Regions from separate parts of the Desulfotomaculum sp. genome, predicted to be linked through region 1. Evidence: a T-box and tRNA genes for the amino acid it is inferred to sense, from the RefSeq annotation. Region 1 holds a T-box; the other holds one or more tRNA genes.

Region 1 (8,772 bases):
ATATGAGCAATGATATCCACCTGCTCATTTTCCATGGCTTTGCTGATGCGGCGGGTAATTTCCTTTTTGCTCTGTCTAAAACCAGTGTGAATAGAACCAATAACCACATCCATTTGCTCCAGGATTTCGTCTGGGTAGTCCAATTCACCATTTGGTAAAATATCCATTTCCACGCCGGTGAGCAGGGTAAAATCCTCTCGTTTTTTATTTTGTTCCCGAATAATCTGGTGCTGCTGTGCCAGTCTAGTGGGGTCAAGTCCATTGGCAATTTTTAAAGACTGTGAGTGGTCTGTAATGGCAGCATAGGAATACCCCTTTTCTCGACACCTTTTTATGATATCCGCTATCTCCAGAGCAGAATCGCTCCAATTGGTATGTATATGAAGATCTCCCTTGATATCGGAAACCTCGATCAAGGATGGCAGACTTCCCTTAAGGGCTGCCTCCACTTCGCCGGAGCCCTTTCTAAGTTCTGGCGGAATATACTTCATACCCAGGGCCTGATAAAGATCTTCCTCATTGTTAATCCCCAGGAAATCCCCCTGTTCGGTACGAAGGCCATGATGATTAAGCTGCAGCCCAATACTGTCTGCAATTTCCTGTAACCTGGCATAGTGGTCCTTGGACCCAGTACTGCGATGCAATGTAAAAATAAATTCCTTTGGCGATACCACCTGCAAATCCACCGAAAGCCCCCACCAAGTGGACAAACGAATGCGATTGCTTTGCCGTTCAATTACTTCTTTCATCCTCGGGTGGCTGGCAAGGGCTGTCAATAATGGTGCCGGGTCTTCCGCAGCGGCCACAAGATCCAGATCGCCAACTGTTTCCTGCCAACGTCTGGTGCTGCCAGCCATCTCCACCCCAAGGGTGCCAGGTATTTTTTTGAGAAAATCAATTAACTCTGCCGCTAGCTCCCTGGACACCGAAAGGCGGATTCTACCCTGCCGGTTGCGAACCATCTCAATGCCGTTTAAAATATCCCACTCTAGCTTTGCGCTGAAGCCCTTTAGTTTACGTACCTGTCGGTTTTCAACTGCCTGTTTTAGTCCCTCTAAATCAGTTATACCCAGTTCCTGATAAAGGATTCTGGCTCGGTTAGAACCGATCCCCGGCAATTGTTTTATTTCCAAAACCCCCCGGGGAATTGCCCGTAATAACTCTTGGTGTTTCTTTAATTTACCTGTTTTAAGTATTTCCTTAATTTTTTCTTCTATGACCTTACCCACGCCGGGAATTTTCGTTAATAATCTTCGGCGATGTATTTCCTCAATAGGTTCCTCCAAACTTGCCATTGCCTCCGCCACCCGACGGTAGGCCCTTATTTTATAAAAATCCTCCCCCTGAATTTCCAACAGGTCAGCCAGCTCAGTAAAAATCCAGGCGATTTCTATGTTTTGCATAAAAACGCTCCGTTTCTTTGCTATTACCATATTTGGTCCACTTATACTATTCCCCAAATCTTAGGCCAAAAATAAAACTCATGATCTGGTCATGAGTTACTAAGGTTTGCTTTTTCCGGATCCATCATTTGCAAGAGGTTGTCATACTGTTCCTGAAGCTTTAGAAGTTCATCGACCAGATTAACAACCGTCAATACAGCTACTTTATTGGGAGAAAGTACAGGGTTTCTGTGACTTACCTCCATCATCTTTTTGTTCACTAATTTGGCGACAGTTTGCATATATTCTGGGGATTCATGCCCTTTTAAGGTGTAGTACTCACCAAATATTTCTACCTCCACCTTGCTTGGCTGCTTAGACATTTTTGACCCCCCTATTACCTTTGCTGATTGTTTATTCGCTGTTTTCTAGCAAATCCCTTCAGCTTTTTGCATTTTGCATAATAAATAGAAAAAATGACCGTAGGATGTGGGCCTTTGGTCTCAGGGACAAATTGTCCCAAAAGGGAGTGTCGCAAGCGACACTCCCTTTTATGAGGGTCTTATTTTCTTAGTTCTGCTCCGGTCTGAGCAGCCAGTGATTTGATAATCCGCTGCATTTTATCGTTGATTTCCTCGTCCGTTAAGGTTCTGTCCAGGGCTTGGAACTTCATGGCGAAGGCTACACTCTTATAGCCCTCGGGCACCTGACTACCTTGATAGATATCAAAGATTTCTGTTTCTTGCAGTAAGCTTCCGGCTGCCTTTTGAATAATGGCTAGCATATCGGCAGCTAAAACTTCCTGCTGCACCAAAACAGCCAAGTCACGTTCTACTATGGGAAATTTAGGTAAACCGTGATATTGTTTTACCGGTCGGTTGGTTTGGGCCAGAGCCTGTAAATCCAGCTTCATAGCCACAGCCCTACCCGGTAATTCATAGTTTTCGATTACATTGGGGTGGAGTTCTCCCACTACCCCTAATATTTGACCATTCGCTTCAATCTTGGCACAACGTCCGGGATGGAAGCTGGGGTCTTGATGGCGGCTAAAGGTAATATTTTGAACTCCCAGGCCTTCCAATAATTGTTCCACTACACCCTTCATGAAGAAGAAATCCATGGGGCGAGCGGGTTGATTCCAAATTTTTTGCGTATTCCCATAGGCCACTGCCGCCAGTACAGGTACCTCTTCGGGCAGAGGCTGCCCTTCCTGGGGATAAAACACCCGTGAAATTTCAAAGATGGCTCCACTTTGAGCCCGTCGATTAAGATTTTTCTGCAGTGCCTCCAACAGACTGGGAACCAACACTGTCCTCATCACAGATTGTTCTTCACTAAGGGGATTCTGCAATTTCATAGCATTTCTAAATTTACTATCCTGGGGTAAATTCATTAAATCAAAGACCCTGGGATGAACAAAGCTATAGGTAACAACTTCATAGAAACCGCAGGAAATCATAATGTTGCGGATGTCCCAGTTCATTTGCTGTTCCGGTGTACGTACCCCCTGGGTGGAGGCGCCAAAGGGCAAGGTCTCAGGAATCTGATTAAAACCATGCATTCTAGCTACTTCTTCGATTAAATCCCACTCACCAAAAATATCCGGCCTGAAGGTAGGAACCGTAACCAGTAAGTCATCCCCCTGCTCTTGCACCCTAAATTGCAAACTTTCCATGATTCTAAAAATCTCTTGTTTGGGAATTTCCACTCCCAACACCCAATTGACCCGGCTGGGTCTTAGCAAGATCGTTTTTTCGGCGATGGGATTGGGGAATTGGTCAATGGTACCGGCAACAATTGATCCCCCGGCCAATTGTTGAATTAATTGCACTGCCCTGTCTGCAACCCTGCGGCAACCGTTAACATCGATGCCCTTTTCAAACCGTACTGAGGATTCCGAACGCAGTCCCAGGGCTTTGGAAGTGCGCCTTACATTAATGGGGTGAAAATAAGCAGACTCAATGAGCAGGTTTACTGTGGCATCTGTAACCTCACTGTCCAGACCTCCCATTACCCCAGCCACTGCCACCGGACCACTTGCGTCGGTAATGGCCAGCATCTCTGGATTTAAGGTACGCTCAACACCGTCCAGGGAGACAATTTTTTCATTCTCTTTAGCTCGCCGAACAATAATGTGGTGGTTAGCCAGTTTATCATAGTCAAAGGCATGCAGTGGTTGACCCATTTCCAACATCACATAGTTGGTTACATCCACCACATTGCTAATGGGTCTCACGCCGGCTGCTCTCAGTCGATTTTGCAGCCAAATGGGTGAGGCTCCCACCTTGATGCCTTTAATCACACGGCCAACGTAACGGCGGCACAAATCAGGATCTTCGATCTCAATTTTCGCCAGGTCATTTATATTTTCTTGGTTTTCTTCTACCTTGGGCACCGGAATTTTCAGTTCAGTATTTAATAGGGCTGCCACATCACGGGCAACACCGATCATGCTCAGGGCATCGCCTCGGTTAGGGGTGAGGTCTAATTCCAGCACGGAATCATATAAACCTAAAACCTCTTTCGCATCCAAACCGATCGTTACATCCTCCGGCAAAATCAAAATGCCATTGGCCATGTCCGAAGACATGAGTTTGCTTTCCATCCCTAGTTCTTGGCCGGAACAGAGCATCCCTCTGGACTCCACACCTCTAAGTTTAGAACGTTTAATCTGCAATCCCTTCGCCAATTTGGCCCCTTCCAAGGCAACTGGAATGATATGGCCGTCCCCTACGTTGGTGGCACCGGTAACAATTTGCAAGGCTTCCCCCTGACCAACGTCCACCTGGCAAACCACCAGCTTATCCGCATTGGGGTGTCTTTCTATTTTTTCAATTCGCCCGGTAACAACATTTTCAATTTCAGCACCCAGTTCTTCCACCACATCAACCGCCAGGCCAGATAGGGTTAGTTTATCTGCCAATTCCCGGGGTGAAATCTGGATGTCAACATAATCTTTAAGCCACTGGTATGAAACTCGCATGTATCTTAAAACCTCCCGAATCTAAAATTGTGCCAGAAATCGCAAATCGTTATCAAATAACAACCGGAGATCGTCGATGCCGTACTTCAACATGGCAATTCGCTCAACCCCCATGCCAAAGGCAAAACCTGTCACTTCCTCGGGATTGTAGCCGGACATCTCTAAGACCCTGGGGTGCACCATGCCTGAGCCAAGAATTTCCAGCCAGCCACTTCCCTTACAAACCCTGCAGCCGCTGCCCTTACAATTGAAGCAAGAGATATCCACCTCTGCACTGGGCTCGGTAAAGGGAAAATAACTGGGACGCAGCCGGGTCTTGGTTTCTGGTCCAAACATTTGCTTAGCAAAGGTAGCTAAGATACCTTTAAGATCCGCAAAGGTAATATGCTGATCAACGACCAAACCCTCTACCTGGTGAAACATGGGGGAGTGGGTGGCATCATCATCCCGCCGATAGACACGGCCAGGGCAAATAATTTTAATGGGCACCTGGGGCACCATTTTTTCCATTGTTCTGGCCTGTACCGGAGAGGTATGTGTTCTTAAGAGAACCTCCGGATTAATGAAGAAGGTGTCTTGCATATCCCTGGCCGGATGGTCCTTGGGTAAATTTAACGCTTCAAAGTTGTAATAATCCAGTTCTATTTCAGGCCCTTCAGCAATTTTGAAGCCCAGGCCCATAAAAATATTTTCTATTTCCTGCATGACTTGGGTTAGGGGGTGCAACCTGCCCAGGCCAAACCGATTGCCTGGCAAGGTAATGTCGATGGTTTCAGCAGCCAGCATTTTTTCCTTTTGTGCTTCCTTAACCTGGTTATTTCTTTCTTCCAGGGCTTTTTCAATGGCCACCCTTACTTCATTGGCCACCTGTCCTAGCTTCGGCCTTTCTTCTGCAGATAAAGCACCCATACCCCGTAAAACTTGTGTTACTTCCCCTTTTTTACCAAGGTACTTAACACGAATATCATTTAGTTCCTCTGGGGTATGGGCAGCCCCCAGGGCCGTCAATGCCTCCTGGGATAAATTTCTTAATTTTTGCTCCATGATGCTCCTCCTGTAAAAATAGATAAAATAAAAAACCGCCCCTAATAAAAGGGACGGATCATCTCCGTGGTACCACCCAAATTGTTCTAGAAAAGAACCTCTTAGAGGATAAAATAATATTTATCCGCTTCTGATAACGGTAGAAGTACCGGCGCAACCTACTAGTATGTAATACGTTCAGACCGCAGCTCAGGGGTGAACTTTCCGGAGTTTTTCTTTAAAAGGGCTTCCAGTCATGACCCTTTCTCCCTGTAAAGAAAAATCTACATACTTTTCCCCGTCATAGCAGTAGTATATTAGTGTAGAACCAGCCGGCGATAATTAATATATGCTGTAACCGAACCGGTTGCTTCGAACAGGCTCCAAAAAAATTCGGCGGTTAGCAACACGCAACCACAACCTTTCATCCTTTTTTGGGGACCTTTCGACACTGATTATACCATATGGCTCTAAGCAAAACAAGAAAGTTTACTGAATTTTATACCTTTGCCTTACCGCTTCATAAAGCATGATGGCGGTGGCGGTGGCTACATTTAAGGATTCGGCATGACCCGGCATGGGTATGGTTACTTTCTGATGCTTATGGTCAAGGATAGCTTCCCTGGGCCCAGACCCTTCATTGCCCACCACAAGGCCCACCGGTCCCTGAAGATTTGCCTGAAAGATTGGTATGCCACCCACCGGCTCACCCACCAGTAAAGTGACCCCCAGGGAGGTTAGATAAGCCAAAGCCCCCTCTGCATCCTCTGCTTGCACCACTGGCAGGTGGAACAAGGAACCCATGGTGGAACGCAGTGTTTTAGGGTTGTATAAATCCACCGTCCCCTTCAACAAAACAACCCCGTTGGCTGCCGCAGCATCTGAGGAACGGATAATGGTACCTAGGTTTCCCGGGTCCTGCACCCCGTCCACAATCACCACCAGTGGCTGCTGCCCCCTCTTAACCACATCCCCCAAGGCATAATCCGGTTGCCAAAGCACTGCCAGCACCCCCTGGGGAGTTTCTGTATCGGTCAACTCTCCCATGATACTTTCAGATACCTCAAGGGTTTCTACTCCCTTGTCCCTGGCCTGCTTCAGCAACCCTTTCCCTCGTTCCCCCTGCACTCCCTGATCCGTATAAAGCAAATACTCCATTTGCCAATTGCTCGCCAGGGCCTCTTCAACAAAGCGAATGCCTTCCACGCTAAACTTTCTTTCTTTTTGACGGAAATTACGTTGGGATAGTTTTTTTACGTACTTTACCCGTGAATTTTGGCTAGATGTAATCATTGGATCTCCACCGTCTTGGTTTTATACAGCAAAGGCATGGTCCAAAGACCATGCCTTAGTTTATATCACAATTGGGTTTTGGGGCAAGCTTAGGCTAGCTTGGACTTAGCAAGCTCAACCAGTTGGCCGAAGGCCTTGGCATCGTTTACTGCCAAGTCAGCCAGCATTTTACGGTTCACTTCTACATCGGCTTTTTTCAGGCCAGCGATGAAACGGCTGTAGGACAGACCATTCATGCGGGTTGCCGCGTTGATACGAGCAATCCATAGCTTACGGAAGTCACGTTTTTTCTGACGACGGTCTCTGTAGGCATAAGATAAAGCTTTCATAACCGCCTGGTTGGCTACCCTGAACAACTTACTGCGGGAACCTCTATAACCTTTGGCCAGTTTTAAAACCTTTCTGTGTCTATTACGAGAAACCACACTGCTTTTAGCCCGTGGCATGATGATTACCTCCTTTTACTTAAAAAATCAACTATTAATAGGGCAGCAGTCTTCTAAGTTGAACTGCATCGGATTCATGAACGATAGAAGACTTGCGCAGATTACGCTTACGTTTGGCGGACTTTTTACCAAGAATGTGGCTTTTAAAAGCGTGCCAACCACGAATTTTTCCAGTGGCAGTTTTCTTAAATCTCTTAGCAGCCCCACGGTGGGTTTTAATTTTAGGCATTTAGGGCAACTCCTTTCTAATCCTGCTTCTCAATTTTTGGTGCTAAGATCATAATCATATTTTTACCTTCAAGTTTAGCGTGTCTTTCCACAATGCAAATATCCTTAAGGTCTTTGGCCAAACGTTCCAGCAGAATTCTTCCCAGTTCGGTATGAACAATTTCTCTGCCCCGGAACATAATCGTAACCTTGACTTTATCGCCATCTTTCAGAAAGCGTTCAGCGTTCTTAGATTTTACTGAATAGTCATGATCTTCAATGCGGGGCCGCAGCTTAACCTCTTTAATCTGAATAATCCGCTGCTTTTTCTTTGTTTCCTTATCCCGCTTGCTTTGCTCATATTTGAATTTACCATAATCCATAATACGGCAAACCGGCGGTTTGGCCTGGGCAGCAACCTCCACCAAATCCAACTGTTTTTCCTCTGCCAAACGCAGGGCTTCTTTTACAGGCATAATGCCCAGTTGGTTGTTGTCAGCGTCTACTACCCGTACTTCACGTGCTCTGATTTCCTCATTAATGCGTTGCTCTTGTTTGGAAATATATATTCACCTCCAGATTTTAAGTTAAAACAAAAACAAAAAGCGGGTGATAAACACCCGCTTATAGACACAACTATAAAATAAATTTGTGTTAGATGACCCTACGAACCATCGTTGTAAGGTGAGAAGCGGGATGCCTCTACTTGCTAAATATATTGAGTTCAACAGATGAAATTGTACCATAGCCTGCCTATGGAGTCAAGGCTTTCCCTTTGATAATTAGAAAAGCTTGGTTCGTTTATGCCCTTAAGGGTGCGCCAGCCTATAGCGCACCCTAAGGGCACAAGCGAGCCTTAGCTTTTCTTATACGATCATCCTTAAAATCTTATTCTTTCTGATCGTGTTAGAAAATAGCCCTGGTATGGATGTCCTCCACAATCTTTTTAATAAATTCATCAACGGCTACGGCCCCAACATCTCCCTTGCCGCGCTGCCGCAGGGCCACCGTTCCCTGCTCCATTTCCCGATCTCCGATGACCAGCATATAGGGGATTTTTTGGGTCTGGGCTTCTCGAACCTTATAATTAATTTTTTCATTCCTGGCATCCAGTTCCACCCGAACATCCAGAGCATCTAGTTTCTTGACCAATTCCCTGGCATATTCATGGTGCTTGTCGGTAATTGGCAATACTTTAACCTGTATCGGGGCCAACCAAACCGGGAAGGCTCCTGCAAAGTGCTCCGTGAGGATGCCGATAAAACGTTCAATGCTGCCGAAAACAACCCTATGAATCATGACCGGGCGGTGCTTTTGACCATCTTCACCAACATAGTTAAGATCAAATTTTTCCGGCATTTGGAAGTCCAACTGAATGGTACCACACTGCCAGGTTCTGCCCAGGCTGTCGGTTAGATGGAAGTCAATCTTAGGACCA
Region 2 (5,938 bases), on a different contig from region 1:
ATTTTAAGTCCTGTGCGTCTGCCTATTCCGCCACCCGGGCATGTTATTAAGCTTTTTTAGTATAACAATCTTGAGATCCTCTGTCAATACCTTGAGATATTATCTGGCGGAGCTGACGGGAGTCGAACCCGCGTTCTCCTGCGTGACAGGCAGGCATGTTAGGCCACTACACCACAGCTCCAAATTTAAAGTGGAGCGGAAGACGGGATTCGAACCCGCGACCCTCGCCTTGGCAAGGCGATGCTCTACCACTGAGCCACTTCCGCATGCAGGTCTTATCGACGAATATAAATATAGCACACGAAGTGTAGACAAGTCAATATCCAAGTTGCGGGTAATTTGCTAAACTAAATCCTATGTTTACCTAATGGAAATTATTTACTATTTTATCTATTAATTGGAAGGATTTTACATTTAATCGGAGAATTATTTAATAAAACATCATGGTGGGGGGTATTGTTCAGTGTTTCAAGAATATCGTCAAATTATCAATAGGGTTAAGGGTTTGGACAAGCCCTTATCTTCATTAACCCGAGCGGAAAGAAACGATGTCTTAAATCTTTCCATTCGTCAAGAAGAACTTGAAAAACAAATTGGTAAACATATTCAAGAGAGTTTCAAAGAGTTACAGGATGGCTTAGAGGTCGTAGCCGAATGGGTGCGTTTAATGAAAGAAGACGCCATCAAGGCACTGGGTATTGGCGGAACCCCTGAAGAAGTGTTAGCCTTGGAAGAAACTCTGGCCCAGGCTTCTTCACTGAATATGCAAATCTCCGGTTTAACTTTGGCCAATTTTTCCGCCCCGGAAAAAACTGAGTCCATTGAAAAAACCGGAGCCGAAGAGCCTGTAAAGGCTCCAATTAGCCTTATTAAAGCCAAAACCCCGAAAAACAGGCTCACCCTACCGGTAATTAATTCCACCATTGATATGGTCGAAAATGTCGAAGAACAAAAAATTGTTACAAAGGTTTTGGAAGAGATCACCGAATCCGTTGTTGCTGCGGCACCTACCATACAGTTAGCAGACGTATTTAATCAACCAAGAATTACCACACATAAAAGCAGACCACCTAAAAGAAAAAAACGTTAATAATCAACGATTACCTTTCAGGAAAGGAGGAATCATTTGCCCTACGGGCGATTAAAATGCTGTCATCCTTCACTGACGCTCAGGATGACATTCAATTTTCACTCTTTGATGGTGCCGTTAACGGCATGGAAGCCTATACTGCCATCGTTAAAAATTATTCCTTTGATCACACAAAAAAGCCATCTACTTGGTAGATGGCTTTAATTATTCATTGGAGGCGGCACCCAGGTTCGAACTGGGGGATAAAGGATTTGCAGTCCTCTGCCTTACCACTTGGCTATGCCGCCAGCTTATAAATAAATGGAGCGGAAGACGGGATTCGAACCCGCGACCCTCGCCTTGGCAAGGCGATGCTCTACCACTGAGCCACTTCCGCATAAATGGTGCCTCGAGCCGGAATCGAACCAGCGACACGCGGATTTTCAGTCCGCTGCTCTACCAACTGAGCTATCGAGGCACTGCTGACGCTTATAAAATATATCATACTATGACATGTTTCGCAATAGTTTTTACCAATTTTTTTAAGAATTATAGCCCAGTGCTACCAAAGCCACCCTTTCCCCTCTCGGTATCGCCTAATTCTTCGCATTCAATAATCTCAATGTCGGGAAGGGCATGGATAATGGCTTGGGCGATGCGGTCCCCTGCTTTGAAAGATACCTCATAATGTCCTGCGTTATGAAGCAGCACAATTACCTCCCCACGATAGTCAGAATCCACCACACCTACAGCATTGCTTAGGGTGATGCCATATTTCTTGGCATTTCCACTGCGGGGATAAACCAACATGGCATAGGCCGGGGGCAATTCAAAGGCCAGACCCGTTCTCACAGATTTATGTTCTCCAGGGCAGATGGTAAAATCCTCTATTGAGTGTAGGTCGAAACCAGCACTTTCAGGCGTAGCACGCCTAGGCATTTCCGCATTTTCATGCAACTTTTTAATTTTAACAATGCAATTTTTAAAGCTAAATAAGCTACATTGTCTGAATGGGTACAAAGCTTCATCCCTCGGTATTTTAATTTCTTGCTTTTCGCATTTATAGTCTCCCCGAATAATCTCCACTCCATAGCGGCATCTTTTGCAAGTTTCTAACATATATAAACACCCCTAAGAACAGGATTTGTGATATTTGTCACTTCGACATTCCATATGAACTTTCCCTTCTATTTGGAAAAACTTTTTGTCATTTATTTGACAACTCCCTTGAATTACGCACAATTATATCGACTGCGTAATAATATATAAGTATATTAGTATTACCCCTTTGATATTTCAAAACAAGGAAGGAGGAAATTCGTTGAAAAATATTGTGCTATTAAAACGCATTCGCAAGCAGGCCATAACTTGGATTGTTTTGCCGGCAGTAATTGGTATTGGTTGGGTCTTTCCACCCGTTGGTTTCCTTTTATTATTATGCATGGTTGGTGCAGTGGGTCTGTCTTTCTTTAGTGGCCGCTCTTGGTGCGATTGGATGTGTCCACGAGGTGCCTTCTACGACGTGTTCTTTCAAAAATTCAATCAGGGAAAACCCGTTCCGACATGGTTACGTTCAAACAAACTGCGTACTTTCATGGTAGGTTTAATATTCACCGTTCTGGGAACCCAGCTTTATTTTGCTTGGGGGGATTTACATGGTATGGGTATGGCCTTTGTTCGCCTACTAACCATAACCACTACTGTCGGCATAATATTGGGCCTAACCGTACACGCCAGGGGCTGGTGCCATATTTGCCCGATGGGTACATTGGCTAGTTGGTTCGGAAAGGGTAAGAAACCGTTATTTATTAATCGGGAAAAATGCAGCGACTGTGGTTTATGCACCAAAGCCTGCCCAATGGGCTTAGTCCCGAATATAGCTGAAAATGGTCGACTGACTGATCCAGATTGCATTAAGTGCGGCAGCTGTGTAGTTGCCTGCAATCGTAAGGTATTAAGCTTTGATCAGCCAATCAAGGAAGTTAAAAGGCCCGCTTAAGTAATAAAAAGGGTCGTGTCATTATAAGCATAAAAGTCCTTGGACACAAAAAACTCCTGAGTTATAACTCAGGAGTTTTCACTGGAGGCGGCACCCAGATTCGAACTGGGGGATAAAGGATTTGCAGTCCTCTGCCTTACCACTTGGCTATGCCGCCAGCTTATAAATAAGTGGAGCGGAAGACGGGATTCGAACCCGCGACCCTCGCCTTGGCAAGGCGATGCTCTACCACTGAGCCACTTCCGCATAGATGGTGCCTCGAGCCGGAATCGAACCAGCGACACGCGGATTTTCAGTCCGCTGCTCTACCAACTGAGCTATCGAGGCATTTATGTGGCGGAGCTGACGGGAGTCGAACCCGCGTTCTCCTGCGTGACAGGCAGGCATGTTAGGCCACTACACCACAGCTCCAAAGTCATTTAGCTCACGCTCACTGACATTGATTAGTATACAAAAACTACCCCCAGAAGTCAAATGTTATTTTTCTTACCCTATACTTTTATTTTAGATCTTCCAAAAGCCAAGATAGCTTCCCGTACCAGCTTAGCTCCTAGCAACGCTGTTTTCTCAGAATGATCATAGACCGGACTAATTTCCACCAAGTCCATGCCAACCACCTTTAATTCCTTCATTAAATAAATGGCTTCCAAAATTTCTGTTGAAGTACAGCCACCTGGCTCTGCCGTACCCGTTCCTGGTGCATAGGCTGGATCAACCACATCAATATCCAGTGATAGGTACACCGGATGTCCTAACAGCTCCGGTAACACTTGCTGCAATGGCTCCAGTACCTTTGCCGGAAACATCCGGGTATGTCCCCTGGCATAGTCAAATTCTTCCTTGGTGCCGGAGCGAATACCAAATTGGTAGATATTCTGCCCCCCCACTAAATCAACCGCCCGCCGCATAACGGAAGCATGGGAAAGGGTCTGTCCCATGTAATCCTGACGCAAATCTGCATGGGCATCAAAATGAAGAATCTTCAAACCAGGGTACTTTTTAACCACTTCCATAATTACCGGCAGGCTGATCAAATGCTCACCGCCAAGCACCAAAGGAAATTTGTTATCAGCAATAATCTTGGCCACAACTTTGCCAATCCGCTCCAGGCTTTCCAATACATGCCCAAAGGGCAGGGCAATATCACCGGCATCAAAATAGGCATAATCAGCCAGGTCAAGATCAAGCATCACGCTGTATTCTTCTAGCCCAACAGAAACCTGCCTAATGGCCCGGGGCCCCTGGCGTGTCCCCGGGCGAAAGCTGACAGTAAAATCCATTGGTGCCCCCACCAGAACTACGTTAGAATTCTCGTAGTCCTGGGTGGCACCCATAAATCCAGTGCATTGATCGAGTAGATCAAACATTGGTAATCCCCCGTTATTTATTGATTAATTCTTGGACAAAGTTAGGCAAAGCAAAGGCTGCCTGATGGATATCATGGTTGTAGTAACGTGTTTTATAGCTGGGTTTTGTACTAAAATCCACCGCCTTGGGATCATATTTTTTAGATCCCATGGTGAAGGTCCAGCTACCACTGGGGTAGGTGGGTACGTGGGCCAGGTAAACATTCGTAATGGGGTACAGGGAACGAATATCTTTATTTACCTTGGGAATTAAATCCTTATTATAATAGGGAGACTCGGTTTGTGCTACAAAGATACCATCTTCCTTTAGGGCCTCATAACAATCTTTATAGAAGTTTCCTTCAAACAAACCTACGGCAGGTCCAATGGGATCGGTGGAATCCACAATAATGATATCAAATTCATTTTTGTGATCCCTTACATATTGAATGCCATCCACACAATGCACTTCAACCTTTGGATCATCCAAGGCACCTGCAATTTCAGGCAAATATTCTTTGGATACTTCCACCACCCGCCGGTCTATCTCTACCAATATCGCCTTTTCGACACTGGGATGTTTAATGATTTCACGGATAGCACCACCGTCACCGCCTCCGATGACCAGTACTTTCCTAGGGTTTGCATGGGTATTTAAAGCCACATGGCTAATCATTTCATGATATACGAATTCGTCATTAATGCTTGTCATAATAATATTGTCCAACCAGAGCATGCGGCCTAAAAGTGGCGTATCAACAACTGCAAGGTGCTGAAATTCTGTTTGCTCTTCGTGTAACACCTTGCTTACCTCAATACCTAAAGCCAGTCCGGGAACAATCCCTCTCTCTGTATACCATAATTCCATTTCTTCACAGACCTCCTTAATACTAATACCAAAGGGGAACTGCTGCTAGGGCACAACCAATTTTATCAACCTGATGTTCTGCGGAAGCAATCTTAATTGTCTTTAGTTCCAAACCACGGGTTTCAAATGCCTCTTGTAACATGCTATTGATACTTCTTTCAGCCTCTTCTTTACTACATTTCCCCGAGAACTCCATGATAACTCCAAAGGAGTCGCTGGAGTTAATACCCACTCCCACACAGGCGGCAATGGTATCACCAGGGATATCACTGACGATGTAGCCATAGGCTGTTGGAACTAGAGAACCTGGGGTCAATACCAAGCCGGGGTCTTCTTCACATCCCGGAGGTAGAATGCTAGATACTCTTAAGAGGTTAACATTTCCGATACGTGCTTTAAGCAATGCATTGTCAAATGCGGTAAGCTTGCTTTTTCCCTCGGAAGAAGCTGCTGTAACAAAATATTTCTTAGGAGTTTGTAGCATCCTTCGTTCCCCTTTCATTATTATTGCTTTTCCATCATTCTCCCTAACAACAAAACATATTATACCAAAGAGCAGTTAAAAATAAACTATTTTTTGTAATTGACCAATTTAATATTTGTAGCCCTTGAATTTATGATAGTTTTTTTATATTGTCTCTTAATTTTTGTTTTTT

What was found. The T-box of region 1 lies ahead of pheS (phenylalanine--tRNA ligase subunit alpha). A T-box ahead of a tRNA ligase gene usually reads a tRNA of that ligase, here a tRNA-Phe.
Region 2: it has a tRNA-Phe gene. The T-box ahead of pheS (phenylalanine--tRNA ligase subunit alpha) is inferred to sense a tRNA for this amino acid. The anticodon was not compared.

Annotation. Positions count from the first base shown of each region.
Region 1 covers NZ_CEVWQM010000013.1:6,045-14,816, reverse strand. Annotated here, with positions in the region: gene polX (DNA polymerase/3'-5' exonuclease PolX) at 1-1,403, opposite strand, end outside; gene zapA (cell division protein ZapA) at 1,493-1,765, opposite strand; gene pheT (phenylalanine--tRNA ligase subunit beta) at 1,945-4,365, opposite strand; gene pheS (phenylalanine--tRNA ligase subunit alpha) at 4,387-5,409, opposite strand; T-box leader at 5,456-5,702, opposite strand; gene AC1U9Z_RS09265 (TrmH family RNA methyltransferase) at 5,878-6,681, opposite strand; gene rplT (50S ribosomal protein L20) at 6,771-7,127, opposite strand; gene rpmI (50S ribosomal protein L35) at 7,162-7,356, opposite strand; gene infC (translation initiation factor IF-3) at 7,373-7,903, opposite strand; ribosomal protein L20 leader region at 7,926-8,048, opposite strand; gene thrS (threonine--tRNA ligase) at 8,241-8,772, opposite strand, start outside.
Region 2 covers NZ_CEVWQM010000006.1:51,638-57,575, forward strand. Annotated here, with positions in the region: tRNA gene AC1U9Z_RS05145 (tRNA-Leu) at 1-40, opposite strand, end outside; tRNA gene AC1U9Z_RS05150 (tRNA-Asp) at 105-181, opposite strand; tRNA gene AC1U9Z_RS05155 (tRNA-Gly) at 192-266, opposite strand; gene AC1U9Z_RS05160 (hypothetical protein) at 464-1,090, shown strand; gene AC1U9Z_RS05165 (hypothetical protein) at 1,147-1,284, shown strand; tRNA gene AC1U9Z_RS05170 (tRNA-Cys) at 1,303-1,377, opposite strand; tRNA gene AC1U9Z_RS05175 (tRNA-Gly) at 1,392-1,466, opposite strand; tRNA gene AC1U9Z_RS05180 (tRNA-Phe) at 1,472-1,547, opposite strand; gene dut (dUTP diphosphatase) at 1,619-2,188, opposite strand; gene AC1U9Z_RS05190 (4Fe-4S binding protein) at 2,391-3,068, shown strand; tRNA gene AC1U9Z_RS05195 (tRNA-Cys) at 3,151-3,225, opposite strand; tRNA gene AC1U9Z_RS05200 (tRNA-Gly) at 3,240-3,314, opposite strand; tRNA gene AC1U9Z_RS05205 (tRNA-Phe) at 3,320-3,395, opposite strand; tRNA gene AC1U9Z_RS05210 (tRNA-Asp) at 3,403-3,479, opposite strand; gene speB (agmatinase) at 3,560-4,435, opposite strand; gene speE (polyamine aminopropyltransferase) at 4,449-5,282, opposite strand; gene AC1U9Z_RS05225 (pyruvoyl-dependent arginine decarboxylase) at 5,305-5,766, opposite strand.